3 regions of the Photorhabdus heterorhabditis genome follow, and region 3 is predicted to be linked to each of the others. Evidence: predicted binding sites of a transcription regulator. Region 3 holds the regulator's gene; each other region holds the start of a gene.

Region 1 (10,809 bases), on a different contig from region 3:
CTAAAAATGATTTGACTGAAACTGAAAAATATCTGGAAAAAAAATTCTCAGAATAATTTTTCCGACAATTAATTTTGCCACATTTAGCGAAAGAGGATTAACGCTTTCGCTAAATTATAGCTTTATACAGATATATCTAATCATTCATCTGAAATACGCGTTTATTAAACATAAATATTGTCAAATAAATGTTAAAAAAAGGTTAAATAACGCCATTTTTTCCCATAAATAATACGCAAATTAGGACTATTCTTAATGAATAAACTATTCAATTAAATTAGTATGGACGGGCTATGAACGAGACGTTTATTTCTCCTTTTGATGGTTCTAGTAATTAGGAACGCTTATATTGCTGTGTGTAGTCTTTGCCTATCGAGCCCACGATAGGCTTTTTTTTACTATTTTCGTCCTTCGCCAAAATAATGTCATCCGTTGCTCTAACCATTAAAGAAACCCGCCATTATTTTGACGGGCTTCCAAACTCAACTGTGTATTATTCGCAGTTAACTCTCTTTAGCTAATCCTAACCAAGTTTTTACAACAGTATCTGGATTTAATGACAAGCTATCAATCCCCTCTTTCATCAACCAGTGCGCAAAGTCCTGATGGTCTGAAGGCCCTTGACCACAAATTCCCACATATTTGTTTTGACGCTTGGCCGCCTGAATAGCTAACGAAAGCATAGCCTTAACCGCATCATTACGTTCATCAAATAGTTCAGATACCACACCGGAATCCCGGTCTAAGCCAAGAGTAAGTTGAGTCATATCGTTAGAACCAATAGAGAAACCATCAAAGTGTTCAAGGAACTGTTCTGCCAGAATTGCGTTGGACGGGATCTCGCACATCATAATGACTTTCAATCCATTTTCACCACGCCTTAATCCTTGCAATGCCAGCTCAGTAACAACAGCTTCAGCCTGAGCGACAGTACGCACAAATGGGATCATAATTTCAACGTTTGTCAGCCCCATATCATTACGTACACGTTTAACCGCTTCACATTCTAATGCAAAACAATTACGGAAATTGTCAGAAACATAACGTCCCGCGCCACGGAACCCCAGCATAGGATTCTCTTCATCAGGTTCATAAATGTCGCCACCAACCAAGTTAGCATATTCATTGGATTTAAAGTCAGACAGACGAACAATAACCCGTTTCGGCCAAAATGCAGCCGCCAGAGTAGCGATCCCTTCAGTCAGGCGCCCAACATAAAATTCAACCGGATTGTCATAACCCGCCATCAGAGATTTTATCTCTTGCTGTAATTCCGGGGTTTGCTGATCAAATTCCAATAATGCGCGGGGATGAACACCAATCATCCGGTTAATAATAAACTCCAAACGAGCAAGACCTACACCTTCATTCGGTAAACGGGCAAAATCAAATGCACGGTCTGGGTTACCAACGTTCAACATAATTTTCACATCAAGCTCAGGTAATTGATCTACCTGAGAGCTTTGCACCGTGAAATCCAATTGATTCTGATAAACAAAACCGGTATCACCTTCCGCACAGGAAACCGTCACCTGCTGATTTTCTTTCAAACGTTCTGTTGCATCACCACATCCAACAACTGCCGGTATTCCCAACTCGCGAGCAATAATTGCCGCGTGGCAGGTGCGGCCACCACGATTAGTTACAATTGCAGCCGCCTTTTTCATAATAGGTTCCCAATCCGGATCAGTCATATCAGTGACTAAAACATCACCCGGTTGGATACGCTCCATTTCATTTAAGTTATGGATAACTTTTACTATACCTGAACCAATACGATGACCTATGGCACGTCCTTCCACTAATACCTGACCTCGTTCATTCAGTTGGTAACGTTCCATAACCTGCTGGTTTGAGCGGACAGTCTCAGGGCGAGCCTGAACAATGTATAACTTGCCATTATGACCATCTTTGGCCCATTCAATATCCATTGGACGACCATAATGTTTTTCAATCAACAACGCCTGACGAGCCAGCATTTCGACTTCTTCATCAGTTAAAGAGAAACGATTGCGTTGTGATTCTGGCACATCTTCGATACGTACTTGCTTACCATGCTCTTTATTATCAGCGTAGATCATATGCAGCTTTTTAGAGCCAAGATTGCGGCGAACAATTGCTGGCTTACCTTTATTCAGCGTTGGCTTATGAACATAGAATTCATCCGGGTTTACTGCCCCCTGAACAACCATTTCACCCAAGCCGTAAGCCGAGGTAATAAATACAACCTGATCAAATCCTGATTCAGTATCAATAGTGAACATCACACCAGACGAGGCGAGATCAGAACGAACCATACGTTGTATACCCGCTGACAGAGCAACCCCTCGATGGTCATAGCCCTGATGGACACGATAGGAAATGGCACGATCATTAAACAATGAAGCAAATACATGCTTAATAGCAATCATCACAGCATCAATACCTTGTACGTTCAAAAAAGTTTCCTGCTGACCAGCAAAAGAAGCATCTGGCATATCTTCAGCAGTTGCAGAAGAACGTACAGCAAAAGAGGCTTCTGGCTCCCCGTCGGACAATTGTTGATAAGCATCTTGGATATCTTTTTCCAACTGCGGAGTAAATGGCGTATCTATCACCCATTGGCGAATTTGTGCCCCCGCTTTAACCAGTTGATTTACATCATCAACATCGGTTTCATCCAGTAAATTATAAATACGCTGATTGACGCCGCTTTGTTCCAGAAAATCATTAAATGCCCGTGCTGTCGTAGCAAAACCATTCGGGACAGAAACCCCCAATTCTGACAGATTCGTGATCATTTCTCCCAGGGAGGCGTTTTTACCACCCACCCGGTCAACATCATGCATACCTAATTGGTTATACCAAAGCACATTACACGGGGTGAGGTCATTATTGGGCATTAAAACAATCCTTTTAACATTCATGGGGTACAAGTTGGAAAATGGGTACTGTACTTAGCAGTCGTAAATAGACTAACACAATGTTTTGACACACATAGAAAGGTGAATCGATCAACCAAACAATATTATTTTTTTGCAGGTATAATCTGTAAAAAACCGATATCCAGCTTCGCTTAACTGAACAATTTACAAAGACAAAAGGCCACTATAAATATCATGACAAAATCCAGACTAGAAATATCAGGAGAAAATAACAATGTTGAACGCACCGTTTTCTTTATTTCCGATGGAACAGCAATTACCGCAGAAGTATTGGGTCATGCAGTATTATCGCAATTTCCTATTAAAGTAACCTCACACACGCTCCCTTTTGTTGCAAGTGAAGATCGCGCAAAAGAAATAAAGCAACAAATAAACCAAATATATCAAGATACGCGTATAAGACCTTTAGTTTTCTATTCTATTATCTCTTCTGGAGTGAAAAATATTATTACCAGTAGTGAAGGATTTTGTCAGGATATTGTCCAAACACTAGTCGCTCCATTACAGAAAGAAACCGGATTGGAACCAAAACCTGAACTTAACCGCACCCATGGTCTGACGGAGCAGAATCTCAGCCAGTATGATGCACGCATAGCCGCTATTGATTATGCTCTGGCACATGATGATGGTATCTCTTTACGCAATCTTGACCAAGCGCAGGTTATTCTACTAGGCGTATCTCGCTGTGGAAAAACCCCTACCAGCCTCTATTTAGCCATGCAATTTGGTATCCAGGCGGCAAATTATCCTTTTACTGCGGACGATATGGATAATTTGCAACTACCTGCAACATTAAAACAATTTCAGCATAAGTTATTCGGTTTAACTATAAGCCCTGAACGACTGGCCGCTATTAGGGAAGAACGCCGAGAAAATAGCCGTTATGCATCATTAAGGCAATGTAGAATAGAAATTTCTGAAGTTGAAGCTTTATTCCGTAAGAATAAGATTAATTATCTTAATACCACCAATTATTCTGTTGAAGAAATCTCGACCAAAATAATTGACATAATGAAGCTAAAACGCCGAATGTTTTAAGAACATATCAATATGAATAATTGAAAAAAACTTATCATATGACTAACTATATTGTTTGTTCGATTTAGTCATTTTCGTTTATTGTAATTTCAATTATCCATATATACCCAATAGATTTCAATTTGCAGCGCGGCGGCAAATGAACGCATCCTCAGGAGCATAGATAACGATGTGACTGGGGTAAGTGAACGTAGCCAACAAAGCAGCAGCTTGAAAGATGAAAAGTATAAACGCTAGTGTGAAACAAACATTGAGAAAATATATGTCCAGAACAGATGGTTTAAGGACTCATCACGTCGATAGTCTGGTAACACCTCAAGCTCTTACGATTCAATTTTCTGTATCCGAAAAAATCGCCAATAATGTGACAACGTCACGAAAACGTATTGAAGCCATTTTATCGGGTAATGACCCACGGCTTATGGTTATCGTCGGTCCCTGTTCTATTCATGATATTGATGCTGCTTTAGATTATGCTCATCGACTGAATACATTACGTGAAAAATACCAGCATAGACTAGAAATTGTTATGCGTACTTATTTTGAGAAACCACGCACAGTCGTGGGCTGGAAAGGTCTTATTTCAGATCCAAACCTCGACGGCTCCTGTCAGGTTAATCGTGGTATTACCCTAGCCAGGAAATTATTGGTTGACGTCAATGAGTTGGGTTTACCCACTGCAACTGAATTTCTTGATATCGTGACCAGCCAATATATTGCTGATCTGATTAGCTGGGGAGCCATCGGTGCCAGAACAACTGAAAGTCAGATTCACCGGGAAATGGCATCAGCACTCTCCTGCCCGATTGGTTTTAAAAACGGAACTGATGGTAACACTCGTATCGCAATAGATGCCATCCGGGCAGCCAATGCCAGTCATACATTCTTATCACCGGATAAGCATGGTCAAATGACTATCTATCAAACCGAAGGCAATCCACACGGTCATATCATTATGCGTGGAGGTAAACAACCCAATTACAGTGCCGGAGATATTGCCTCAACTTGTGATCAACTACGTGAATTTGATTTACCAGAGCATTTAGTCGTCGATTTTAGCCATGGCAATTGTCAAAAAACACACAAACGCCAACTGGATGTAGCAAAAGAGGTAGGTCAACAGATCCAGAATGGCTCTACGGCGATTGTCGGTGTGATGGCTGAAAGCTTTCTGGTTGAAGGTTCTCAAAAAATCATTCCTGGACAACCACTGAATTATGGTCAATCTATCACAGATCCTTGCCTGAGCTGGAAAGATACAGAACAACTTATTGAAATTCTTGCCAAAGCAGTGAATTCTCGCTTCTGAATCTTTTCCTGAGTTAGCCTTTTTGATTTATAAAAGGCTAACTGACAATACATTAATAAATTGCATTAATATATTGATCCTGAACGTTAAAAATATTACTTGAAGTCATCCCCCCATATAACGATAATGATTCTCAATATGATAATAGTTGGTATTCTCTAATCGGATCTATGACTGAAAATTCCACTAATTTCGCCAAACTAAAACCGATAAACTAATATTAACTAAATATAAAGACAACCCAGCCAGCCCCCAGAACATGTATCAGGGCAGCTAGCTATATCCATAAATCACAAAATATTATTATAGGGATTCGTCTGATGTCTCAATCTGCGAAATCAACACTTAAATTATCAGTACTAAGCCTGGCAATTATCAGTAGTATTCCGACTGTTTATGCAGCAACAAAATCGCCCGATTCCGAAAGCGATAAATCATCCCACGATGTGATAACGGTTTATGCAACGGGTAATGAAAGGGATAGTTTCGAAGCACCCATGATGGTGACAGTGATAAATAATAAATCAGCACAAAGTCAGACAGCTGGTAATGCCAACGATCTCATCAGAAAAATACCCGGCATTAATATAGCTGGTACAAACCGTGCTAACGGACAAGATGTTAGCCTGCGTGGTTATGGCCCACAAGGCGTTTTGACATTGATTGATGGTATCCGTCAAGGTACAGATACCGGTCATATTAATGGTACGTTCCTGGACCCAGCATTAATTAAACAAGTCGAAGTTGTACGCGGTCCTTCAGCTCTGCTCTACGGCAGTGGTGCTTTAGGCGGTGTTATCGCTTATCAAACTGTAGATGCGGCAGATCTTCTGCAAACAGGTCAAGATCATGGATTCCGCGTTTTTGCCCGCGGTGCAACCGGTGACCATAGCATGGGTTTTGGCGGTGCAACTTTCGGCAAAACAGAATCTCTGGATGGCTTATTTGCATTCAGTACGCGTGATGCAGGTAATATCCGCCATAGCAATGGTTTGACGGCTGATAACGATGAATTTATCAGTAACCTAATAGCGAAAGGTAGTTGGAAAATTGATGAAAACCAGTCCCTAAGCAGCCAGTTACGCTATTACCGTAATGAAGCTAATCAACCTAAAAATCCACAAACGCTCATCGGGAAAAATGACCGGCCTAACTCGTGGGCTGACCGAACAACAGCTCAGCGTGATGCCCAACTCAGCTACCAGTTAAATCCATCAGAATATGACTGGTTAAATGCCAAGGCTGATCTTTATTATTCAGATGTCACGATTGATGTCCGCACTAAAGAAAAAGGGTTCGAAGGCCGCGAGCAGAAAACCTATGGCGTAAAACTGGAAAACCGCTCCCGCCTGTGGACAGACAGCCCATTAGCGCATCAATTTACTTACGGTGGTGAAACTTACCAACAGAAACAAACCCCTGGGGGCAACACAGATAGCTTCCCAGATGCCGATATCCGCTTTTATTCCGGTTGGGTACAAGATGAAATAACCTTACGCGACCTGCCAGTATCTATTATCGCCGGTACTCGCTACGACAATTATAAAGGAACCAATTCTAAATATAAGGATGTTAGCGCAGATAAATGGTCTTCCAAAGGTGCTATCAGTATCACACCAACTGATTGGTCAATGCTATTTACCTCTTACGCTCAGGCTTTCCGAGCGCCGACAATGAAAGAAATGTATAACGATTCTAGGCACTACCCAATGGGTCCAGGAATGAATAACGACTGGATACCTAACCCTAATCTCCGTCCAGAAAGTAACACAACATGGGAATCTGGTTTTGGACTACGTTTCGGTAACCTGTTAGCAGAAAATGATGAACTGAAATTCAAAGCCAGCTATTTTGATACCAAAGCTAAAGATTATATTAAGTTAGAGCTTATTAACCCGCTTAAGAAAAAATCAGGTGAGATAGTTAAATTACCATCAGGTGATCCAATATACCTGAACACAACATCTACTAATGTACCCAGTGCCAAAATCTGGGGTTGGGATATCTCTATGAACTATGAATCCAATCTATTCTCCTGGGAACTGGCTTACAACCGCACTGAAGGTAAAGATGAAAAGAGCGGTTATTCTCTTAATAACCTTAGCCCAGATACTATTACCAGCATATTGGATATCCCCATTGCACAGACCAGTTTTTCTGTAGGCTGGGTAAGTCAATTCACAAATCATACTGATTTCAAAGGCAAAGACGACAAAGGTAACGATCCCAAACAACAAGCCGGCTATGGGATTAATGACTTTTATGTCAGTTATCAAGGCGAAGGAATGTTAAAAGGTGTGACCACTACGGCAGTTCTAGGCAACGCCTTTGATAAAGAATACTACTCACCACAGGGAATACCGCAGGATGGCCGCAATGCCAAACTATTGGTCAGTTACCAGTGGTAATTTAATGCACTGTATTTTTAAGGAGTTAAACTGTGAATTCATCACTTTATGAGCGTTACCTACAAGCCAAAGCTGATAACAAAGCCAAATATGCCCGCGATCTGGCTGCTTATCTGAATGTCAGTGAAGGTGAGTTATTGCACAGCCGTGTTGGTGTAGATGCCAAACGTCTTGACATTGATGCCCCCACTTTGCTGGAGGAGCTGGCTGTTGTTGGCGAAACTAAAGCAATTACCCGCAATGATTTTGCCGTTCATGAACAAATTGGCCGGTATGAAAATACACGTTTCAGCAGCCATGCCGGGCTAATCCTAAATCCTCGTGAACTCGATTTACGGATATTTTTTAATCATTGGGGCAGTGTATTTTATCTGGTTGAACCAGCGAAAAATGGTATGCGCCACAGCATCCAGTTTTTTGATCATCAAGGTGATGCTCTACATAAAGTTTATGCCACAAGTAATACTGATATGGCAGCCTGGGAAGCACTGATCGAAAAATACCAGACAGAAGAAAACCCAGCTCTGGTTATCAAACCTGTAGAAGAAACTGGTCATTCAGTTATAACAAATGAACTGAAAACGCAGCTTGATGAAGAATGGCGTGCTATGACTGATGTTCATCAATTCTTCATTATGCTTAAACACCATAACTTGAGCCGTCAGCAAATTTTTAATGCCGTACAGGACGATCTGGCCTATAGAGTGGGAAATTCTGCCCTGAGTGAGATCATTAGTGCCGCTCATAGCGATCAAAACGAAATTATGATTTTTGTCGGCAACCGTGGTTGCGTACAGATCTTCACTGGCAAGCTGGAACGCCTGATGCCATATCAGGAAGAAAACTCAGATCAAAAATGGATTAATATCTTTAACCGCAATTTCACACTACATTTAATAGAGAGTGCTATTGCTGAGAGTTGGGTAACTCGCAAACCGACGACTGATGGTTTCATCACCAGCCTTGAATTATTTGATGCTAATGGCAATCAAATTGTTCAATTGTTTGGTCAGCGCACCGAAGGCACTCCTGAACAAACTAAGTGGCGTGAGCAAGTGGCTGCTCTGCCAAAATTACAACCAGTACAGGAAGAGCGTGTAGCATGAAACAATGGCTTCTAACATTTGTCCTTGTGGTATCGTTCAGTGCTTTTTCCACTGAGCGAATCGTTACTATTGGTGGCGATGTATCTGAAATTGTTTTTGCACTTGGTGAAGGTGAAAAAGTTGTCGCCAGAGACAGCACCAGCCTGAAACCAACAGAGTTGCTTTCTTTACCGGATATCGGCTACATGAGGATGCTTAATCCTGAGGGCATTCTTTCTATGCATCCGACACTGGTTCTGACCAGCGAGCTGGCAAAGCCTTCACTAGCTCTTAAGCAAATCCAAGATTCTGGCGTAGAAGTTATTCAGATAACCGGAAAAGCATCGTTAGAAGCCATTCCTGAAAAAATTAAGACCGTCGCCAAGGCGGTCAATCAAGATGAACGTGGTGAACAACTGATTCAGCAATATCAAAAAGAACTGGCAAAAATACCCACAACCAAATTATCAACCCGTATCCTATTTGTTATGAGTCACGGAGGAATCATGCCAATGGCTGCCGGGCAGAAAACCGCAGCTGATAAGATGATCCGTGCTATTGGCGCGACCAATGCCATGCAAGGCTTCAACAATTACCGCCCACTTTCTCAAGAAGGTGTTATTGCCAGCGCACCAAATTTATTACTGGTGACTGAGGATGGCATCAAGTCAATGGGCGGTTTAGATAAAATCTGGCAATTACCCGGATTGAAACACACCCCAGCAGGTCAGAAACAACAAGTTTTAATTGTAGATGATATGGGACTGCTTGGTTTTGGCCTCAAAACCCCCACCGTGATGAAACAGCTAAGACAGGCGGCGGAGAAAGCTCAATGAGCCGTATGAAATCTCCAGGATTGGGGGTGGCGCTTCTTTGTCTGTTACTATCTGGGTTAGCTATTGGCTCTGCCAATATGGGCGCATTATCACTATCTTTTAAGACATTGTGGGAAACGTCTATCAGCGATCCTCAGTGGCAAATCTGGCTAAACATCAGATTGCCAAGAGTATTATTAGCGATACTCGTTGGCTGTGCTTTAGCGGCTTCCGGTGCTGTGATGCAAGGACTATTTCGTAACCCATTAGCAGATCCTAGCTTACTCGGTATCAGCAGCGGTGCTGCATTGATGGTTGCCGTGGTCATTGTTCTGCCATTTAGCCTACCATCTGCAATTGCTGTATATGGGCATATTATTGCGGCCTTTATTGGTAGTATATTGATTTCACTACTGATTTTTTCACTGAATAAATATAGCTATGGAAATCTGGCTCGTTTATTGTTAGCCGGGATTGCTATCAATGCACTCTGTATGTCTGCTATTGGTGTCCTAAGCTATGTCAGTGACGATCAACAACTACGGCAATTCTCTTTATGGATGATGGGATCACTTAGCCAAATAGAATGGCCAACTCTGGCAATTGCTGCTTCTTTGATTATTCCAGCCACCATCCTCACTTTCAGTCAGGCACGTAAACTAAATCTACTGCAACTAGGAGATGAAGAAGCCCATTACCTTGGTATTAATGTCCAGCGCACCAAATTCCAGTTATTGCTACTCAGCGCTCTACTTATTGGTAGTGCCGTTGCATTAAGTGGTGTCATTGGGTTTATCGGGTTGGTTATCCCGCATCTGATCAGAATGCAGTTTGGGGGCGATCATAACTGGCTACTTCCCGGTGCTGCGTTGGGTGGAGCATCTCTTCTGCTTACCGCAGATACATTAGCAAGGACATTGGTTTCCCCGGCAGAAATGCCTGTTGGTCTAATCACTGGTTTAATCGGCGGTCCATATTTTTTATGGCTGATACTCAAACAGCCAGGGAGCCGCACATAATGGATACAATAAGGAATAATATTTTTCTGCAAGCGAAAAATCTCAGTTATTCGATTGGCAATCAGAAAATAATTGATAACGTTTCACTCTCTGTAAATAAAGGTGAGGTTGTCGCCATTATCGGGCCAAACGGAGCTGGGAAATCCACATTATTGCGGCTATTAACGGGATACATAAAGCCTGAATATGGGCAATGTTATTTGCATGGAAT
Region 2 (10,809 bases), on a different contig from region 3:
AGAAAATAGTAGTATGACTATCAGCAAAAATTTTTTCATTTTTTTACCTCACTGAGAATTTGTGAGGTAAGGGAATCAAACTCACTATTAGCTCTGATTACATATAGGCCGGTTAAGATGAATGAAATAACAATTAAGCCAATGCCAACTGGTATCCCACGGGTAATATGGGAGCCTGTGTAAAGGGGAGTACCTAGCCACTCGGGTGCAAATGCAATGATGAAAATAAAGCTGACATACAGAACCAATGTAATTATTGATAGCAACCATGCAAAACGGCCTCGTTTTTTAACTAATTCTTTGAAACGAGGGTTATTTTCAATCCCTTGGTAAATGGCGTCATTCATTAGAGTATATCCTCTTATATTTATTATATTAATTGATTACTGCCGCCTTGTGGCGGCATTGTCTGTCACGAAATACTCATTGTTTGTTTTTCTTCCAATAGTTTTTCTACTACTCCTGGATCTGCCAGTGTTGAAGTATCTCCCAAGTTACTAATATCGCCGGAGGCAATTTTGCGCAGGATGCGGCGCATAATTTTTCCTGAACGAGTTTTTGGTAAGGAATCTGTCCAGTGCAGGATATCTGGTGTAGCGATTGGGCCGATTTCTTTACGTACCCAATTACGGACTTCGGTATATAATTCTGGAGAAGGTTCCTCGCCGTGAATTAACGTGACGTAGGCATAAATTGCTTGCCCTTTGATGTTATGTGGGACACCTACGACAGCGGCTTCTGCAATTTTGGGATGAGAAACTAAAGCAGATTCAATTTCAGCAGTACCTAGACGATGACCAGAGATATTCAACACATCATCAACACGGCCAGTGATCCAATAATAGCCATCTTCATCACGGCGTGCGCCATCACCACTAAAGTACATGCCCTTAAAGGTGGAAAAATAGGTTTGTTCGAAACGATCATGATCGCCGAACAGTGAACGTGCTTGTCCTGGCCAGGAATCAGTAATAACCAGATTTCCTTCACAAGCACCTTCTAATGGCTCACCAAGATTGTCAACCAGTGCTGGTTGAACACCGAAAAAAGGTAAAGTTGCGGAACCTGCTTTTAGTTCGGTTGCTCCTGGTAGTGGCGTTATCATGAAGCCACCGGTTTCTGTCTGCCACCAGGTATCAACAATCGGGCATTTTTTATTACCAATTTTCTGGTAATACCATTCCCATGCTTCTGGGTTAATAGGTTCACCAACTGATCCCATAATACGTAGGGAAGTACGTTTCGTTCCTTCAATGGCTTTATCTCCCTCTGCCATCAGGGCACGAATCGCTGTTGGCGCTGTATACAGGATATTAACCTGATGTTTGTCAATAACCTGACTTAAACGGTTAGCTGAAGGATAGTTTGGTACACCTTCAAACATCAGAGTAATAGCACCACAGGAAAGTGGCCCATAGAGAAGATAACTATGCCCAGTAACCCAACCGACATCTGCTGTGCACCAATAGATTTCACCCGGATGATAGTCAAATACATATTTAAATGTTAGGGATGCATATACAAGGTAGCCCCCGGTCGTGTGCAACACGCCTTTAGGTTTACCTGTAGAGCCGGAGGTATAGAGAATAAATAGAGGGTCTTCTGCATTCATTTCTTCAACTGGACAGTCAGCACTAACGCCTGCTGTTAATTCGTGCCACCAAAGGTCTCGACCAGAATGCCAGTTACCAATATTTCCCGTGCGTTTGAAAACAATCACATTGGATACATTGACAACAGCTGTGTTACTTAATGCATCATCAACATTCTTTTTTAGAGGAATGGCACGTCCTGCTCTCAAACCCTCATCGGCGGTAATGACCAGTTTGGTATTTGAATCAATAATACGTCCAGATACTGCATCAGGAGAAAAACCTGCGAAAATAACAGAGTGGATAGCACCAATACGGGCACATGCCAACATAGCAACGGCAGCTTCTGGCACCATCGGCATATAAATAGCAACAACATCGCCTTTTTTAATACCTATATTTTTCAATGCATTAGAAAACTGGCATACATCATGATGTAGTTCACGATAGGTTACAGTTTTGGATTCTGTTGGATCATCGCCTTCCCAAATAATAGCGGTTTGATCTCCACGCTCTTTTAAATGACGATCGAGACAGTTTGCGCTTAGATTTAGTGTTCCATCTTCAAACCAGCGGATATTGATATGTCCGGGATCAAAAGAGGTATTCTTTACTTTGGTGTAGGGTTTAATCCAGTCAACGATTTTACCGTTTTCACCCCAGAACCTTTCGGGATCTTGCAGTGATAATTGGTAGTTTTGCTGATATTGTTGTTTATTCATCAGGGTATGTTCTGCAATGGTAGCAGGAATGGGATATTTCATTATTTGGGTCATATTATATTCTCCTTGCGAATGTTAATATTATGTCAAAACAAAGTTAACTAAAGTGTAAAGAGAATTTTTGTTTTTTTTTTGCGCGGAAGATCACGCAATAAAAAGAATATTTTTCACAATATTGTCATTTAGTGTGGCAGGTTTATTTAGGTTTAATCGCTAAGCAAAAATAGTAATTTAAAATCCTAATCCAATGATAATGTTAAATATAGATAAATTGGCTGATAAGTCACTGAAACACAGTTGCATGATAAAACCATAGTGAGACTATGGTTTTGATAATCATTTCCAATAATATTTAATTAACTATAATGATCATGTTGTTCACAGAGATGTGGACTTGGAATCATTCTTATATGACTGGAGTACATGATATGAGCTATTCATTACCTTCTCTTCCTTATTCTTATGACGCTCTGGAACCTCATTTTGATAAGCAGACGATGGAAATTCATCATACCAAGCATCATCAGACTTACGTTAATAATACCAATAGTGCTCTGGAGGCTTTCCCTGAGCTAGCAAAGCTTGATATTGATGATTTGATCCAGCAATTAGATAAGATACCAGCGGATAAACGTACTTTTGTACGTAACAATGCTGGTGGTCATTCTAACCACAGTCTGTTTTGGAAGGGACTGAAATTAGAAACAACGCTGAAAGGCCCATTGAAAGAAGCTATTGAACGTGATTTCGGTAGTGTTGATGTTTTTAAAGAAAAATTTGAGCAGGCGGCAGCTACCCGTTTTGGTTCTGGTTGGGCGTGGCTGGTACTGAAAGATGATGGTAAACTGGCGGTTGTTTCTACTGCTAATCAAGACAGCCCATTAATGGGTGAAGCTATTTCTGGTGCATCTGGCTATCCGATTATTGGTCTGGATGTTTGGGAACATGCTTATTACTTGCAGTATCAAAACCGTCGTCCTGACTACATCAAAGCGTTCTGGCATGTTGTTAACTGGGATGAAGCAGCAGACCGCTATCAGGCAAAAGTGAAATAACTTTCTAACCCATTTTCTCTTTTCTGCTATGCCGGCTGATATTACTGCCGGCATTTTTATTGGCTAAGGTATTGGTTTATGATGATGCCGGGCTGATTTCAATTTAAGGAAAGTGAATTATGCATTATCCGCAGGTATATACAGGCAAAATTGAAATATCAGAAAAACTGTCTGCCAGTGCAATTAACAAACGGATGGTTGATGGCCGCTTGCATCTGACTTGTCTCGGATTAGAAGGTGATGAACAGGCTGAAACTCGTTTCCACGGAGGCACTGATCGGGCGCTTTGTCATTATCCTCGAGAACACTATGATTTCTGGAAACGTCAATTTCCAGAGCAGGAAGATTTTTTTATTGCGCCGGAATTTGGTGAAAATATTTCTACAATTGGGCTGACTGAAGAAAATGTTTGTATAGGTGATATTTTCAGTTGGGGAGAGGCAATGATTCAGGTAACTCAGCCTCGTTCACCTTGTTATAAACTCAATTCTCATTCCGGTATCAGCAATTTTTCTGTCATTATGCAGGAGAGTGGCCGTTGTGGCTGGCTTTATAGAGTCATTGCTTCGGGAAATATCAGCCCGGATGAGCCTCTTGTTCTTGTTTCTCGTAATAGCGATGTTTCAGTTAAAGAAGCGATAGCTATTGCTTTTAATATGCCATTTGATGAAGAGCAGTATCGGCGTTTAATGAGCGCAGCCGCGCTTTCTGCCAGTTGGAGCTTTACTATGCAAAAAAGGGTAAGGTTTGGAAAGATTGAAGATTTTAATCGCAGGTTGTTTGGGAAATAATAAAATGTGCACGTGGTAAACGTGCACATTGATTGCTGACTTTTGGCATCTCGACTGTTACCACCAGATTTTCATCAATAAAAAAATTTGTACTGGCAGTTTTAAATACCTTTTCATCGAATTTTGTTACTACCAAATGGTTTAACTTTGTGATTTAGCGCTTTTTATTTATTTCACAGAGCCTGACTTGCTCAGGTTAGATCATGTGGACTATCGTTTTTCATGGTATTTAGAAGCAAGGGGGGAGGCTTGTCATGAAAAAACAGGGTAAAAGCTTTAATCAATAAAGATAAAAATAAGTGATTAATGATTTTTTTATCAGGGGTATATTCACATAACAGGTGTAAAATCGTTAATCGGGAAGTAAACATGTTCGTATTCTCTTAAATAATTCATTCGGTGTTTTCCCTCCCCGTATTTTTCGGGGCCGATTATTTAATCAGTTTACTACAAAGCGGAAATATGCCTATCGATATCGATAGGCTGATCGCCGGGATTAAGCTTTGATGAAGACTTATTTGCTGACCTCAGCGGCCAACAATGTGCCATTTGATGACGGTGAACAGGGGTGAATGAAACATCAGAGCATTATCTGAAAGTCTCATACACCAGATTTGGTAATAACTCTTTAGATTCTATAGGGATGTAACTTTATGAAAGTTAATAATTATAAGAAAAGCGCAATATCAATCGGAATCGCTTCATTTCTTATCGGCTTGTCTAATACCGCATGGAGTTGGGATAGGTTAGATAATGAACAAATCAAACCTAATACTACTTATAATGACGCTGATCTCACCTTAGATAACCAGACAAAAACACAAGGGATTAAGATTACAGGCGATACTATCTTCAGAATACAAGGGGATAGTCAGGCCACCGATACGGTGGTTGAAGACAACTCTCATATTCAGATGAGCCAATTTGGCTATAACAATACTCTGGGTAATCCCGTTATCCAGAACACGACTGTCAATGGTCGCGGAAGAATCGATATGGGTGCGGGTTCAGTCTCATTCGGGCAGTTATTTATTGGCAAAGATGCTGAATTATCCATTGATAATAATGACATGTATTTTACCAACGTTTCCGTTAACTCCCCGGTTCCCGCAGGAAATGTCTATATCGAAAACCTGACACTTGCTGGAGTTGCGGATATTGCCTCAGCATGGACGGGCGACGGTGAAGATGGGGATGCTCCACTACCTGAAAAACCTGGCCCTGTACTGGTGACTCGCATTGATAATCTGACAATGCAACTTGGTAGTAAATTAAAAATGGAAGCATATGCTTCCGGTGTGCAGTTTAACCGTCTCGAGTTAAAAAATCTCTCCGGCGAAGGTAATTTTTATCTGACTACCAGTCTGGCTGATGGCCTTAGCGACAAAATATATGTATCAGAACGTGCTTCCGGTAAGTTTGGTTTACAGGTAAATGATAGCGGTCGGGAAGTCGTTAATCCAAAAAACGTCCAGTTGGTCTATATCAACAGCGGTGATGCGCACTTTAATTTACTGAATAATGGCGGGATTGTCGAAGCAGGTGTCTGGCAATACAAACTGCATAACAAAACAGAGAACGGACATACTGAATGGTACCTGGTGGGCGGAAAACTAGGGGAATTGGCACCACAGGAGACGAATACGCCATCTGATACAAATACAGATACACTACTAGGAAACAATAGCGCACCTTTAACACCATCTGTTGTTCCACATCCTGTACTGAGTAACAGCGCATGTGCAGTCATTAACATGGCAACGGCTCCATGGTATATCCTCGAAACGGAAACCAGCACCCTGCGCCAAAGAATGGGCGATTTGCGCCGCAATGATGGAAGTATAGGAGTATGGACTCGTTATCTGAGTGATAATTCTCGCCTGAACGACAAACGTTACAGCGCGTTCCATTCAAATTTAAACGGTATGCAGCTCGGTGCAGATAAAAAAACAGAATTTAGTAACGGAACTTTATTGCTTGGCGTTTTTACATCTTACAGCAAGAGCAACATCAAATCAGACAATACAAATAATGGAAATATCCGAAGTTATGGTGGTGGGGTTTACACCACATGGTTCGATAATTCTGGTTTATACATGGACACTCTGTTGAAAGCGAACCACCTCAGCAATGAGGTACGTACAAACATGAACAGCGGTAACAGCGTCAAAGGAAATTATAGCCAGAATACGATCACCGCATCAACGGAGGCAGGATATTCCATCAAGTTAACGGATGCGTTCAGTCTGACACCTTACGGTAAAGTAGCTTATTCCCGTACAGGAAAGGCTGACTACTCACTGGATAATGGCATGGAAGCAAATGTCCATGCGGCCAACAGTTTACGGGGTGAGGTTGGTACGTTGCTGGAAAGTGAATTCAGTATTGCGGAACACAGCGTCAGACCTTACGCGAAAACCGCAGTATCCCGTGAGTTTATCAAGAATAATGAGATAGAAATCAACAACGTTTCATTCGACAGTAACTATTCTGGCAACGTCGGTAAGTATGGTCTCGGTGTAACTGCAGACGTGGGAGGTAACGCATCGGTTTATACTGAAGTTAACTATCAGAAAGGTAACAAGGTAGAAACTCCGATCTATGCAACAGCGGGATTCAGAGTCAGTTTTTAAAACAGGTGAATGCCAGGAGTTGTCTTCACCGGGATTCACATTAATCCTAACACCCGCTGTAAAAACGTCCTGATGCCTCTCAGGGCGTTTTTAACAAACAACAGGAGAGAACAAAGATTTTGAGTGCTCTGATCTGGAATTCCAATTACAGGCCAGACGGAATTTTCGGCGGTTTGAGCGTGGAACCTCTAAGAAGATACATCTTGTTTTTAAATGGGTTTATCGGCAGCTTGAAATGTGCACGTGGTAAACGTGCACATTTATCTCTATCAAGGGTGGGCTATAAAGCCAATAGCTTCATACACTTTATCTAGTGTAATTTGGGCACGGGCTTTTGCCTTGGCTGCACCTTCTGCCATGATTTTATTCAGTAGAGCCTCATCATTGCGGAAATGATAGAAACGCTCCTGTAATTCAGTCAACATACCGGAAACTGCATCAGCTACAGCACTTTTTAAATGACCATACATTTGGCCTTCAAATTCAGCTTCCAGTTCAGGAATGGTTTTACCAGTAACGCCTGCTAAGATATCCAATAAGTTAGAAACACCTGGTTTTTGTTCCAGATTGTAACGAACGCGAGGGGGTTCTTCCGAATCTGTAACTGCACGCTTGATCTTTTTAGCAGCTGATTTTGGATCTTCCAACAGGGCGATAACATTATTGCGGTTATCGTCTGACTTGGACATTTTCTTTTCTGGGTCTTGCAGAGCCATAACACGAGCGCCACCTGTTGGGATAAATGGCTCTGGTACAGTGAATATATCGCCATAGATAGCGTTAAATCGCTGAGCGATATCACGACTCAGTTCAAGGTGCTGTTTCTGATCAATACCTACCGGAACTTGGTTTGTTTGATATACCAAAATATCCGCAGCCATCAGTACTGGATAATCAAACAGACCTGCGTTAATGTTTTCGGCATGACGAGCTGATTTGTCTTTGAACTGAGTCATACGGCTGAGTTCACCGAAATAGGTATAGCAGTTCAGAACCCAGCTTAATTGAGCATGTTGTGGTACATGGGACTGAACAAAAATGGTGCTTTTCTTCGGATCAATACCACAAGCCAGGTAGAGTGCCAATGTATCCAGAGTGCGTTTTCTCAATTCTTTTGGGTCTTGGCGGACAGTGATTGCATGTTGGTCGACGATGCAATAGATGCAGTCATAATCATCCTGCATTTTAACCCACTGACGTAACGCCCCCATATAGTTACCGATGGTTAATTCACCGGAAGGTTGTGCGCCGCTGAATACAATAGGTTTTTGGGAGTTTGGTTTTTCAGATACAGTGGGTTCACTCATTTTATTATGCTTCCTGAAGTTTCAAAGATGGGAGTCCAATTGTGGATAGCAGATCCGAGAAATTCGTTAATAGGTAGTCTGGATTGCTTAATTCAATAGATTCACCGTAGTTATATCCATAGGTTAAACCAACACAAGGGCAACCTGCCGCTTGCGCCGCTAAAATATCATTACGAGAATCACCGACAAAGAGCAATTCTTCCTTACGTAGTCCGAATGTGCCCATTGTTAGATAAATAGGTGCTGGGTGTGGCTTTTTCTCTTTAACATCGTCACCACCTAGTACCAATGAAAAATATTCACTGATGCCTAAAGAGGCCAGCAGAGGGGCAATAAAAGCGGTGGGTTTATTGGTGATGATACCCATTGGCAGGTTGTGTTTTGCCAATTCTTTTAATGTGGTTTTGACTGCCGGGAACAACTGACTACCTGTTGTTACGGTTGTTTCATAGAAATGGTCAAACAGCTCACGGGTTTCTTTATGCAATTGTGCAGTCAAGTTGACTTTAGCCCATGTCAGTGCACGTTCGACCATAATGTCTGCACCGTTACCGATCCAAACAGCAACTCGCTCTTTTCCCGCTGTGGGAAAACCTTTAGCTAACAGTGCCTGATCCAGTGCATCGGCTAGACCACCGGCGCTGTCTACTAATGTACCATCTAGATCAAAGGCGATAGCACGGATACCTTTTAATACCTTATTTGCCATGAGATACCTTTGACAATTCACTACGCATATTATCAATTACTGTTTTGTAATCTGGCTGACTGAAGATGGCTGAGCCAGCAACGAACATATCTGCACCAGCGGTTGCTGCCGCTGCAATATTGCTAGCCTTAATACCACCGTCTACTTCAAGACGAATGTCATAACCGCTTTTATCGATGATTTTACGAACCTGACGTAGCTTATCCAGTGTTCCAGGAATGAAAGATTGGCCACCAAAACCAGGATTTACCGACATCAACAGAATAATATCTAGTTTATCCAGGATATAATCAAGATAACTTAATGGAGTTGCAGGATTGAATACCAGACCTGCTTTACAGCCATGTTCTTTGATAAGTTGTAGACTACGGTCAATATGCTCACTAGTTTCTGGGTGGAAGGTAATGTAAGTGGCTCCTGCCTTGGCGAAATCAGGGATAATGCGATCAACCGGTTTTACCATCAGATGAACATCAATTGGTGCAGTAATGCCATAATTTCGTAGAGCCTGGCAGACCATAGGCCCGATAGTCAGGTTAGGAACATAATGATTATCCATGACATCAAAGTGAACGACGTCAGCACCTGCTGCCAGTACCTTAGCGGTATCTTCACCCAACCGCGCAAAATCCGCAGATAAAATGGATGGGGCAATTAGAAAATCTTTCATTATCTTCTCCAAATCGTTTCTATCATCCCTTAATTGCAAGGCAAAAAGGGGGTGGATAACAGTCAGCGATATAATGCTAAAAGTTCGTCTACTTTACTGCGAGCAAGAATATTCCTGCTGATAGTACGACGTGCTTTGACAATATGAAGTGAAGCCTGGTAGTACCATTCTCGGGTCATTGGCGTATCGTGGTTGGATATCAAAACAGGAATCGCACGTTCTGATGATAACTTAAATGCAATATGCGCCAGATTTTCCTGATCAGTAATGTTAAAGCTGTTGGTGTGATACGCCGTAAAGTTTGCGGTTGCTGATAAAGGAGCATAAGGAGGGTCGCAATAGATAACTGAACCTTTCCGTGCTTTATTCAAGGTGTATTGATAGTGCTCACAGATAAAAGTCGCATTTTGGGCTTTTTCAGCAAACCAATATAATTCATCTTCAGGAAAGTAGGGTTTTTTATAACGACCAAATGGTACGTTAAACTTACCATGAGAATTATAACGGCAGAGGCCGTTGTAACAATGGCGATTGAGATAAAGGAATAACACGCTGCGGTGAAACGGGTCAGTGCTTTGGTTAAATTGTTCCCGTAACTGATAAAAATGTTCGGCTGTGTTGTATTCTTGGGTAAACAGAGGGCGCGTATGAACGATAAACTCATTAGCCCTTAATTTTACTGTGTTGTACAGATTAATCAGGTCACTGTTGATATCAGCGAGGATGTAAGAATCGTAGTCTGTGTTCAGAAAGACAGAACCTGCGCCAACAAATGGCTCTATCAGACAACTACCGGCTGGCAGATGACGTCTGATGTCATCTACCAACGGGTATTTTCCACCGGCCCATTTTAAGAAAGCGCGTTTTTTTTTCATGCTGTCAATTAATTACTCAATCATTCCAGAGCCGCAGATTGTACTCTGTTTAGGACAGCATATCAGCGCCTAATAAATATTGTTTTATTTTCTCAGGTCTTGTTGCACTTGCTGCATTGTTCTGACCCAAGGTTTCTTTGCCTGAATTTCAGCCGGTAGAGATGAAACAGCCTGCTTCGCTTCAGAAACGGAATTGTAATCACCGTGAATCAAGACAAACCAGGTTTTTCCATTACGTTTAGTTTCGTAAACTTTGTAGTGGATGAGGTTATGCTTTTTAGCAAAAGCGGTCAGGGTATCTGAACGGCTGGCACTACTTAATTGCAAAGTGTAGTGGCTTACCGGGGTTTTCAGCAGATTATTGCCAGTGTTGGTCACATTATTTTTACTGTTAGTGTGACTTGTTGATGGTTTTGATTTAGCCGATTCCTCTGGTTTCAGTGGACGGATATTTT
Region 3 (10,809 bases):
CAATCTTGTTTGATAATAATGGCCTACCTTTTGTTTTAGCCAAATCGGATAAAGAAAGCTCACTCATTCAGAAGGTGAATAAAGAAACCCCAGAAATATGGTCTGCTAAAAAACTGACGGAAGAATGGAATGGAAAATGGATTAAGATAAAACAAAAACAATCAAAATTTGATATTAGTTGGTTTATTCCAGAGTTTATGGCACAAAAGAAAAACTTGGGTGAAATATTGCTATTTTCTTTTGTACTACAAGTTCTTGCACTCATTTCTCCCTTAGTCATTCAAGTGGTTATGGATAAGGTATTAATCCATCAGGCGTTATCGACCCTTGATGTATTAATCTTTGGCTTAATTATCGCCGGAATCATAGAGGTGATGTTAAGGGGATTGCGCGAATACCAATACGCTCATACCGCAAACCGTATCGATATCAAACTGGGATTAAAGCTGGTCCGGCATCTGTTCGGGCTACCTTTGCTCTTTTTTAAATCCCGTCAGGTAGGGGCAATTGTCACACGGGTGCGCGAACTGGATACTGTCAGGGAATTTCTGACCGGTTCAATGTTCACCTTATCCGTCGATGTGCTGTTTATGTTTGTTTTCATCTATGTGATGAGCCTGTTATCCAGCACGCTGACCTGGGTTTTTATCGCCACAATTCCTTTTTATGCCATTCTGGCATGGTGGCTGACGCCTCGCATGGAAAAAGCCGTTGAAGAACAATTCACTCATGCAGCAATCAATACTTCTTTTCTGACGGAAACCGTTTCCGGTTCCGAAACCCTTAAAAGCCTGGCAGTAGAACCGAGATTTGTTCGCCGCTGGGATAGCCAAACTGAGAAGATGATTAATACCAGTTATGCAGTACAGCAACTTGGTAATCGTTCAAACCATATTGTTATGCTACTGCAAAAAGTTACCAATGCCGCGATTCTCTGGTTAGGTGCATCAGAAGTTTTATCACTACAAATGACCATTGGTCAGTTAATCGCTTTTAATATGATGGTAAACCATACTTCCCAACCATTAGCCAGGCTGGTAGAGCTTTGGGGGCAATTTATCAGAACGCGGGTAGCCGTAGATAAATTAGGCGATATGTTAAACCTACCAACCGAGCAGCAATCCGGCCAACAGCCCATCACTCTGCAAGGGGCGGTCTCATTTAACAATGTTGTCTTTCGTTATCAACCCGATATTCCTCCCACCATTAAAGGATTTAATCTTGATATAAGCGCTGGAGAAACCATTGGTATCGTAGGCACTTCCGGCTCAGGCAAAAGCACGTTAGCACGTTTATTACTCCGCCTTTACTCACCGGAAACAGGCGCGATCACCTTAGATGGAATTCCATTGCAAAATATAGGTATCGAAACACTCAGGCAACAAGTTGGAGTGGTTCTGCAAGAAAATTTCTTATTTAACAAAACAGTATATGAAAATATTGCTCAATCAAAACCCGATGCCAGCCTGGAATCAGTGATTAAAGTCGCCAAACTAGCGGGCGCTCATGAATTCATTCTCAGACTGCCGATGGGATATGACACAATCATAGCAGAAGGAGGGCAATCTCTATCCGGCGGTCAGCGTCAGAGGCTTGCCATTGCTCGGACCATACTTGCAGGCTCCAAAATTCTCATTCTCGATGAAGCAACCAGTGCGCTTGATGATGAGTCACAATCACTCATTCAATCAAATATGGCAGAAATTGCACAGAGCAGAACCGTCATCACTATCGCACATCGGCTTTCAACTGTGCGTCATTGTGATCGCATCATTGTTCTTAATCAGGGGGAAATTATTGAACAAGGCTCGCATGAGCAACTACTTAAGCACGGCAAGCAGTACCGGAAGCTCTGGCAACTGCAACAGGAATTGAAACAGGAGGTGCCTTATCATGCTTAAGGCGTTTAAGGATAAAATTAAAACCCGGTTGGGCTTTTGCCCACAGCACTATGATTTCTTGCCAACACATTTAGCATTATCTCAGCGTCCTCCTTCACCTTTTGCCCGCTACACCGCAATCATGCTTAGTGTAGGCATCATCATAGCGCTGCTCTGGGCATATCTGGGTAAATTGGATGTTCAGGCAACAGCAACTGGCCGCCTGATTGTCTCCGGTCGCTCTCAGATAATTCAAGCGTATGAACAAAGCCGAGTGACAGCTATCCATGTTCAGAACGGACAGCAGGTGATTAAAGATACACCACTCCTGACATTAGATACACTTGGCGTTAATCAAGATATCGCCAGATTACTCAAGCAGATTGAATATCAAGTCCATGAAAAGATTCGTTATCAAGCTTTGACTGAGGAACAAGAACCAGCAGAACAGGAACTGTTTCAAACATTGCCAATATCTCAACAAACACAAATTATTGAAAACTATTCCCGTGAGAAAAGAGAATATGAAGCGGGCATAACAAATCTGAAAGCAGAGATGAACGTCAATCTCGCTTCTCAACAAGCACGAAAAAGTGACATTAATGCGCTCACTAAGCTTAGGCAGAATATTAGCCAGCGTTTAAAGGCACGCCAAACCTTAAGTGAGAAACAAGTGATCAGTAAAGTTGAATATCTTGAACAGGAAAAAGAGTTCCTGGAAACAGAACGTCTGATTGCTCAGCAAAGTGCCGAACTTAATGTTCTGCAATCACAATATATTAACCTTGAAAAACGACTAAACAGCCTGAAAACACAAAAAGAACGCGAATGGTTTGATAAAAGAAAACAGGCCGAAGTTCAATTGGTCGTCTTAGAACAAGAACTTTCAAAAGCTCAGGTACGGGAACAACTCGAAGTCATTCGCTCCCCTGTCACAGGAACTGTGCAACAACTCAGTGTGCATACCTTAGGTGCGGTACTGCAACCGGCACAAAACTTAATGGTAATTGTACCTGATGACGATGTACAACTGGCAGAAGTGCAAATTTTAAACAAAGATGCTGGGTTTGTTTATCCCGGACAGCAGGTCACCGTTAAGGTAGACGCCTTCCCCTACACACGTTATGGCACTATCGACGGTGAACTGATGAGCATCTCCAGAGATTCAACCACTGATGAACAATTAGGGCTGGTCTTTCCTGCTCAGGTAAGCCTTAAAAGTAGTCATATTGTCATAGACAATACCAGTGTTGAAATTACCCCGGGTATGTCAATTGTCGCAGAAATCAAAACTGATCAACGCCGCGTTATCGATTATCTCCTGAGTCCTATCAGAGAGTATCAGTCTGAAGCATTGAGGGAGAAATAATCGTGAACGTATTGCTATCTTCTACTACCAGTTCCAACGATTACGCCCATAATAATCAGGCGCTGGATTGCATCGTCTATGTGGGGAAACAATTTCATAAATCAGCCACAGTCGATCAACTTCAACACAGCCTTGGTTTTGATTCTCTCTATCTGAGTGATTTACAACTACGTGAAGCCGCCGACACCATCGGACTGCACAGTAAAATTGAACGCTTAACTGCCAATACCGGACCAACTTTGCCCTTACCCGCATTGATCGAACTGGAGCAACAGTGGTGGGTGCTTATTGAAATCAATAACGCCAATATGACAGTTCTCGATCCTGTTACTGAGCAAATACGGTTACTCTCTTTACCCGATGATACCAAAGAAAATTTATATAAAATTCTTTTGATCGCAGATCAGGAATTAATTAAAAAGCATATCAAATTCAGCTTGAATTGGTTTTATCCCTCAATTTTCCGGCAGAAAAATCAAATAAGAGATCTGTTTTTATTTGCTATTGTTCTTCAACTCTTTGCACTGATCAGCCCAATTCTGTTTGAGAACATCATCGATAAGGTGTTGGTAGGACGAAGTTTATCCAGTCTTCATGTATTAGGTATGGCTATGCTCGCCATTGCCCTTGCAGAACCTTTATATAGCTTTATGCGCAATACTGTCTTTGGGCATATGGCAAGCCAGATAAATTCTGAACTATCCGGGAGATTATATCGTCATCTGACAGGTTTACCGTTGCAATATTTTAAACAACGACAAACAGGGCAGATCATTGCCAGAGTCAGAGAAATGTCACAAATCCGCCAGTTCTTGACCGGTTCTACTTTGATGCTGTTACTGGATCTCATCTTTGTCATCATGTTTATTGGCATTATGTTTTATTATGCCTGGATACTGACCTGGATTGTCATTGGTTCACTCTTCGTTTATTTCGTACTCTGGATAATTGCCGGACCGGTTATTCGTCGCAAGGTAGAAGCAGAATATGAAAGTGATGCCAATGCAACAAGTTTTCTGACTGAAGCCGTCACAGGGATTGAAACCATTAAAACAACCGCCACTGAAAACCGTTTTTTACATCAGTGGCAACGCATTCTCAGCCAACAGTTAACGAAAAGCTTCGCAGCACAGAAAAGTGGTCTAATCGCCGGACAGGGAATCGATTTTGTCCAAAAATTTACCGCAGCCATCCTCTTATGGTGGGGAGTAACCGAAGTCTTACGTGGTGAACTGACCCCTGGGCAGCTCATTGCTTTTAATATGCTTGCCGGACATGTCACCCAACCTATCCTCCGGCTCGCACAAGTTTGGCAGGATTTTCAACATACATTAATCGCCCTGAAACGTGTGGGTGATATTCTTGATGAGCCGATGGAAAACAGTAAACAGGGGCTGGCTTCCGTACCTGAGCTGGAAGGCCAGATTGAATTCAGAAATATCCGTTTCCGCTATCATGATGACACGCCGGAAGTGCTGGCAAACCTTTCGTTATCCATAAAATCCGGCGAATTTATTGGTATAACAGGGCCATCTGGTTCAGGTAAAAGTACTCTTACCCGTTTGTTACAAAGACTCTATGTACCTCAACATGGGCAAGTTCTGGTCGATGGTATGGATTTAGCCATTGCTGATCCCGTCTCTTTACGCCGCAATATGAGTGTTGTACTCCAGGAAAGTATTTTGTTTTCCGGTAGCATCACCGATAACATCCGGCTATGTAAACCCAACGCAACCGATGAAGAAGTCTATCGAGCAGCTGAGTTATCCGGTGCTATTGAATTTATTCAATCTCTTCCTCACGGTTTTGCACATCCAGTCGGAGAAAAGGGTTCAAATCTCTCTGGCGGTCAAAGACAGAGAATCGCATTGGCAAGGGCACTTCTCGTCAACCCAACTATTCTGATCCTCGATGAAGCTACCTCCGCACTAGACTATGAATCCGAAGCGGCAATCATGGCAAATATGGATGAAATATGCCGCAATAGAACAGTCATTAGCATAGCTCACAGACTCAATACCATTCGCCATGCCGATAAAATTTGTGTGTTAGATCAGGGACAAATCGTCGAATTTGCTTCACATGACCAACTGCTTCAGCAAGGAGGTTTATACGCTCATTTATGGAATCAGCAAGTTGGCAAAAGCTAAGTTGTAACAATCCAGCTTAATTTCCAACAAGAAATATACCCTATGGATTTCAAGATGCATCGCGGCGGCAAGGGAACGAATCCCCGAGAGCATAGATAACTATGTGACCGGGGTGAGTGAGTGCAGCCAACAAAGAAGCAACTTGAAAGATGACGGGTATAGATGAATTTTGGCCCAAACTGTATCTATTTCTATACTATTTGTTTCAAAAAACAATAGAATGTAACTAAATTATTTAAATTGTAACAGTCAGTTATTAATATATTAGGTAAATCAAATACCTTTATACCTCTTAATTTTTAAGTTGGAGAATTCTTATGGACAGGAATCCAGTTTCTTTAAGCGCTTTAGTATTTTCAGGAGGATCTCTGACTTCTATTACCGGCCCGATAGAAATCCTAACCACTGCCGCTCATTTAGCCGGAGCACCAGAGCCAGAAATAAATATCGTCACACCGGATAATCAAGATGCTGTTGGGCTGGGAGGAGTACGGTTAAAACCCAATAAACTTATCGGAGAAATTAAACAAACAGATATTGTGCTCGTTGGTTCAATTGGAATCCCCTACAACAACTTGGATTCTTGTACCCAGGAAACCTTAGATTGGCTTCAAATGATGGAAGAAAAAAATATTCCTATTGTTTCTATTTGCTCTGGCTCCTTTGTCCTGGCTAAAGCTAATTTGCTCAATAATCGCAAAGCCACCACACACTGGCTGCTTACCAACTTATTTAAGGATATGTTTCCGCAAGTGCAGTTACATTCGGAAATAAAAGTCACCAGCGATAACAATATTTTCTGTACTTCCGGTACCTATGAATACAATGATGTAATGATGCACATTGTCGAGCAGATATATGGTCAAAATACCAGAGAAACCTGTAGCCAACTAATATTTGGTGATATGGAAGGCGCTCCTCCACATACTCTGGCAAGTTTTGTACCCTACCGCCAACATTCAGACACGCTAATCCACAAGCTACAGGATTGGATGCATTCCTCCCCATCAGACATATTATCTGTTGGCGATTTAGCAAACAAAATTCACCTGTGCGAAAGGCAAATGAAGCGACGTTTTAAAACCGCGACCGGCCAGACACCGATTCAATATATCCAGCAAATCCGGTTATCTCTGGCGAAATGCCGGTTAGAAAAATCAAATAAAACCATAGAAGAGATTAGTCATGAAGTTGGCTATGAAGATACTCGCTATTTTAGAGAGTTATTTAAGAAACTTAATGGGTTAACACCGATAGAATACCGTAGAAAATACCAGTACCGCTAAAGCGGGTACTCATTGACAATCTTTTGCAGATAAACAATTACACTGCTTTTTATCTTTGTCAGGCAGTAGCGATACATTGGAAGCTGGGGTATCATGGCGTGCTATATTTTATGGTATACGCCCTTTATTAATTGAATTTATGGCAAAAGAACAAATGGACCGCACCACTCTGGATTTGTTCGCAAATGAACGCAGACCGGGGCGCCCAAAAACCAACCCACTTTCCAGGGATGAACAGCTTAAAGTCAATAAACGTAATCAGCTTCGCCGTGATAAGGTACGAGGCTTGCGTCGTGTGGAGCTGAAAATAAATGCTGACGCAGTAGATGCACTGAACTTTCTTGCACAACAACGCAATATCAGCCGCAGTGAACTCATTGAGCAAATTCTGCTAGCCCAGCTAGCAGAAAGTGACATCACTGCATCATAGTATTGAAAGCACAGCACCACACAAATTTGACAGAATTGTCCTTGCTGTTTGGTCAAAATAGGGCTTTATTTTTTTATTAATGCAATCAGAAACTTTCTGCTGATTTCGACATTTTATATACGTATATCTCAAACAGAAATACACAGATAAAACAAGAGGTTATATCATTTCATGGCAATTATAGGTATATTCTTTGGCAGCGATACTGGCAATACAGAAAATATTGCCAAAAAGATCCAGAAAATTCTGGGTTCTGACGTTGCTGAAGTCCATGATATTGCCAAAAGCAGCAAAGAAGATATCGAACAGTTCGATATTCTGCTGCTAGGCATCCCTACCTGGTACTACGGTGAAGCACAGTGTGACTGGGATGATTTCTTCCCGACTCTGGAAGAGATCAATTTTGACGGGAAATTGGTCGCCCTTTTTGGTTGTGGTGATCAAGAGGATTACGCAGAGTATTTCTGTGATGCCATGGGAACTATCCGTGACATTATTGAACCTCGCGGAGCCATCATCGTCGGTCACTGGCCAACCGAAGGTTATCACTTCGAGGAATCAAAAGGTCTGGCTGATGATAACCACTTCATCGGACTTGCTATCGATGAAGACCGCCAACCAGAGTTAACAGACGAACGAGTCAATTCCTGGACCAAACAGATCCGTGAAGAGATGAGTTTGTCAGAAATTCTTGGAGAATAATCGCCTACCTCAGTAGGCGTTTATTGGTGCTAACCATTCTTATCAATGGTGAACACGGACAGCGTGCAAAATTTGGAGTGTACACGCGTATTGGGGCACATTGCTTTTCTCACCCTGCGAGCCGCGTGCAGTTCTATCAAAAGCTATCGCTTTTGCCAGAACACAACACTGCCCAGATTCGCTTTTTATGATGAAGAATGGCAAATAAAATGACCGAATAGAATAGACCCAATAGATTTCAAGTTGCAGGGCGGCGGCAAGTGAACGCATCCAACAAAGCAGCATCTTGAAAGATGAAGGGTATAGACGGTAAAGCTATTCCAGCGTTTTACAAATGATTATTCTGGCAAAATGTGTAATGATAGTTATGGTTAACGTGGTTTTCATTTTCATTAGCCATGCCTATAATCATAATCTGATAACTAACTGGTACTTTTTGAAGTATCGCTACTTTCACTTTACTGAGTAACAGGACTGAATCCGCATGACCGACAACAATAAGGCATTAAAAGATGCTGGACTTAAAGTAACACTTCCTCGTCTGAAAATACTGGAAGTATTACAAGATCCTGAATACCACCACGTCAGTGCGGAAGATCTCTACAAGAAACTGATTGATAACAGTGAAGAGATTGGCCTTGCTACTGTCTATCGCGTGTTGAATCAGTTTGATGACGCCGGGATTGTCACCCGTCATAATTTCGAAGGTGGCAAATCGGTTTTTGAACTCACTCAACAACATCATCACGACCATTTAATCTGCTTGGATTGTGGTAGAGTCATTGAATTCAGTGACAAATATATCGAAAAACGCCAGAAGAATATTGCTGAACGTTATGGGATTAAACTCTCAAACCACAGCCTTTACCTATATGGTCACTGTTCTGCTGGTAATTGCCGCGAAGATAGTAGTGCACATGACGAGAAGTAATTCACTCCTGATCCGCTAACTTTTATCATAGAAAGGAACCCATCAGGGTTCCCTTCTTACTTGATATCACATAATCATGCCTTTACATTATCAATCCGGCTGTAACGTTTACCATCTGGGCTAACAGAACGGATTAACACATCACCTTTCACCTTCGGGCGTTTATGATTGTCATAAATTTTCCAACTATTACCGCCATCAGTTGAATACTGGATTACCAGCCCCGGCAGAGCAATATTGGCCCTCAGAACACCGTATTTTACTTTGGCCCCTGGAACCGGTAAGCGGTAAGCAATACCTGCTCTATCCAGTTTGACAAGTTCGCGTTGCCCTATCAGGTTAGCGAACCGTGTCCAGTCACGGTTAAGTGCATCAATATCGACTCTATATGTTTCACCTTTCTTATATTCCTTGCCTGGAACATAATCTTGTTCCCAACCAGCACGGTGCCACGCCCGCTCTGCCAGCGGTAACAAACGCGGAAAAAGCATATATTCCATCTGCTCATCAGTTCGGACTGTTTCACTCCATCCCTGACCTGAAAGCCCATAAGCGCCCGGCCATGGTTTATCACTTTTCGCACTAAAGACATTACCATCACGGTCAACGGAAGTTTCAGCATTTTGCGGCATATTATTTGGCGCAAAACTAAAAATCTTGGCTTCATCATTAAAACGGGTGGCCCAATAATATCCCCGCTCCTGCGGATGCACTTCATATGGCATATCCAAATAGACATAATCTGGGTTGGATACGATCACTTCATATCCTTTATTCGCCCAATCATTGATTGAATCAAAACCACCCCAGTAGAGAGCATCCCAGAAATTTACACCAACGCGTTTGGTTGCAAAATCTTTAACGCTAGTAGCATGCTTTAATCCATCCTGCCACGCCTGCATCCTGTCGATACCATTGGCATTCACAATCTTACTTACTTCAATTGCGAAATAACTAGCAAGATGCTCAACATCTTTCACAATGCCTTGTTCTACCATCTTCTGGCAAACTTGAGATTTAGCCCATGGCTTATCTTCTATACTCTTATCGATGATACCTTTACCCGGTTCTATAGGACCATTTTTATCCTGAAAACCATCTCCCAAACGGATATTCTTCGCTTCATCACCGCCGAAATGCCAGGTTTCCAATGGTAAGCCAGCTGTTCTATGCATAGCAGCAACTTCACTAATGATTTTCTCAACAAATCGTTTTGAAGAATCCATACATGGGTTTAAATAACTACGACGATCATAGAGTTGAACGGATGTTGCCCGGGTCGTATCAGTTGGGTCCAGCAAGCGATATTCATTCGCCCCTTTTACATTCCCCTGAGCCATCAACTTGTTATAGCGAGCTTCCATAGAAACCACTGCGGCACGGGCATGAGCCGGCATATCAATTTCAGGAATAACTTCAATATAACGGGCTTTGGCATATTTCAGAATATCAATGTAGTCCTGACGACTGAAGAATCCGCTACCCATGTTGTTGTTATCAGGGCCAGAACCCAGTTGTGGTAACAAGCATTTGGTTTCACTCAAATCATGACAACGCTGACTACCCACTTCTGTCAACTCTGGCAATCCTGGGATTTCAAGACGCCAGCCTTCATCATCAGACAGATGGAAATGGAATTTATTCAGCTTGTAACTTGCCATTTGGTCAAGTAAACGCAAAACAGCCTGCTTACTGTGGAAATTACGTCCCACATCCAAGAGAGCACCACGATACTCAAAACGTGGAGCATCTTTTACCGTCAGAGTCGCAATCTTCCTGCTATCATCAGTAGGAATCAATGACAACAAAGACTGAAGACCGTAAAACACACCAGATTGGTCAAAAGCAACAATCTGGGCGCCATTCTGGGTAACATTCAGTCGGTAAGCACCTTTAACCTTCCAATCGTCAGTAAAATCTGAAGAAACAATCTGCGTCGCAACCAGATAGCCACCATTCTCTAATTTAATTCCCTGATCAGTAAAACGTTTTCTGACAAGAATAACCGCCTCGTCATTCAAACCACCTAGTTCCAGCCTGACACCTCTCGATAAATCGGCA

Evidence for each region. The regulator Fur, encoded in region 3, represses iron uptake genes when iron is present. The targets are predictions, from matches to a motif close to ATAATAATGAGAACNACTATCAA.
Region 1: AM629_RS03215 (TonB-dependent hemoglobin/transferrin/lactoferrin family receptor) is a predicted target of Fur. The motif match lies at 5,392-5,414, and genes of this name have one in related genera.
Region 2: sodA (superoxide dismutase [Mn]) is a predicted target of Fur. The motif match lies at 2,644-2,666, and genes of this name have one in related genera.

The regions. Positions count from the first base shown of each region.
Region 1 covers NZ_LJCS01000005.1:16,182-26,990, forward strand. The annotation lists gene ydiK (AI-2E family transporter YdiK) at 1-56, shown strand, start outside; gene ppsA (phosphoenolpyruvate synthase) at 504-2,882, opposite strand; gene ppsR (posphoenolpyruvate synthetase regulatory kinase/phosphorylase PpsR) at 3,099-3,962, shown strand; gene AM629_RS03210 (3-deoxy-7-phosphoheptulonate synthase) at 4,225-5,271, shown strand; gene AM629_RS03215 (TonB-dependent hemoglobin/transferrin/lactoferrin family receptor) at 5,592-7,679, shown strand; gene AM629_RS03220 (hemin-degrading factor) at 7,712-8,785, shown strand; gene AM629_RS03225 (heme/hemin ABC transporter substrate-binding protein) at 8,782-9,600, shown strand; gene AM629_RS03230 (FecCD family ABC transporter permease) at 9,597-10,598, shown strand; gene AM629_RS03235 (heme ABC transporter ATP-binding protein) at 10,598-10,809, shown strand, end outside.
Region 2 covers NZ_LJCS01000025.1:3,861-14,669, forward strand. The annotation lists gene actP (cation/acetate symporter ActP) at 1-39, opposite strand, end outside; gene AM629_RS10425 (DUF485 domain-containing protein) at 36-347, opposite strand; gene acs (acetate--CoA ligase) at 413-2,368, opposite strand; gene sodA (superoxide dismutase [Mn]) at 2,743-3,369, shown strand; gene yiiM (6-hydroxyaminopurine reductase) at 3,489-4,160, shown strand; gene AM629_RS10445 (autotransporter outer membrane beta-barrel domain-containing protein) at 4,814-6,793, shown strand; gene trpS (tryptophan--tRNA ligase) at 7,063-8,100, opposite strand; gene AM629_RS10455 (phosphoglycolate phosphatase) at 8,105-8,809, opposite strand; gene rpe (ribulose-phosphate 3-epimerase) at 8,799-9,479, opposite strand; gene dam (adenine-specific DNA-methyltransferase) at 9,542-10,354, opposite strand; gene AM629_RS10470 (SPOR domain-containing protein) at 10,439-10,809, opposite strand, start outside.
Region 3 covers NZ_LJCS01000008.1:56,887-67,695, reverse strand. The annotation lists gene AM629_RS05125 (peptidase domain-containing ABC transporter) at 1-1,901, shown strand, start outside; gene AM629_RS05120 (HlyD family type I secretion periplasmic adaptor subunit) at 1,894-3,249, shown strand; gene AM629_RS05115 (type I secretion system permease/ATPase) at 3,252-5,399, shown strand; gene AM629_RS05110 (GlxA family transcriptional regulator) at 5,717-6,685, shown strand; gene ybfE (LexA regulated protein) at 6,825-7,115, shown strand; gene fldA (flavodoxin FldA) at 7,287-7,817, shown strand; gene fur (ferric iron uptake transcriptional regulator) at 8,302-8,748, shown strand; gene AM629_RS05085 (beta-N-acetylhexosaminidase) at 8,823-10,809, opposite strand, start outside.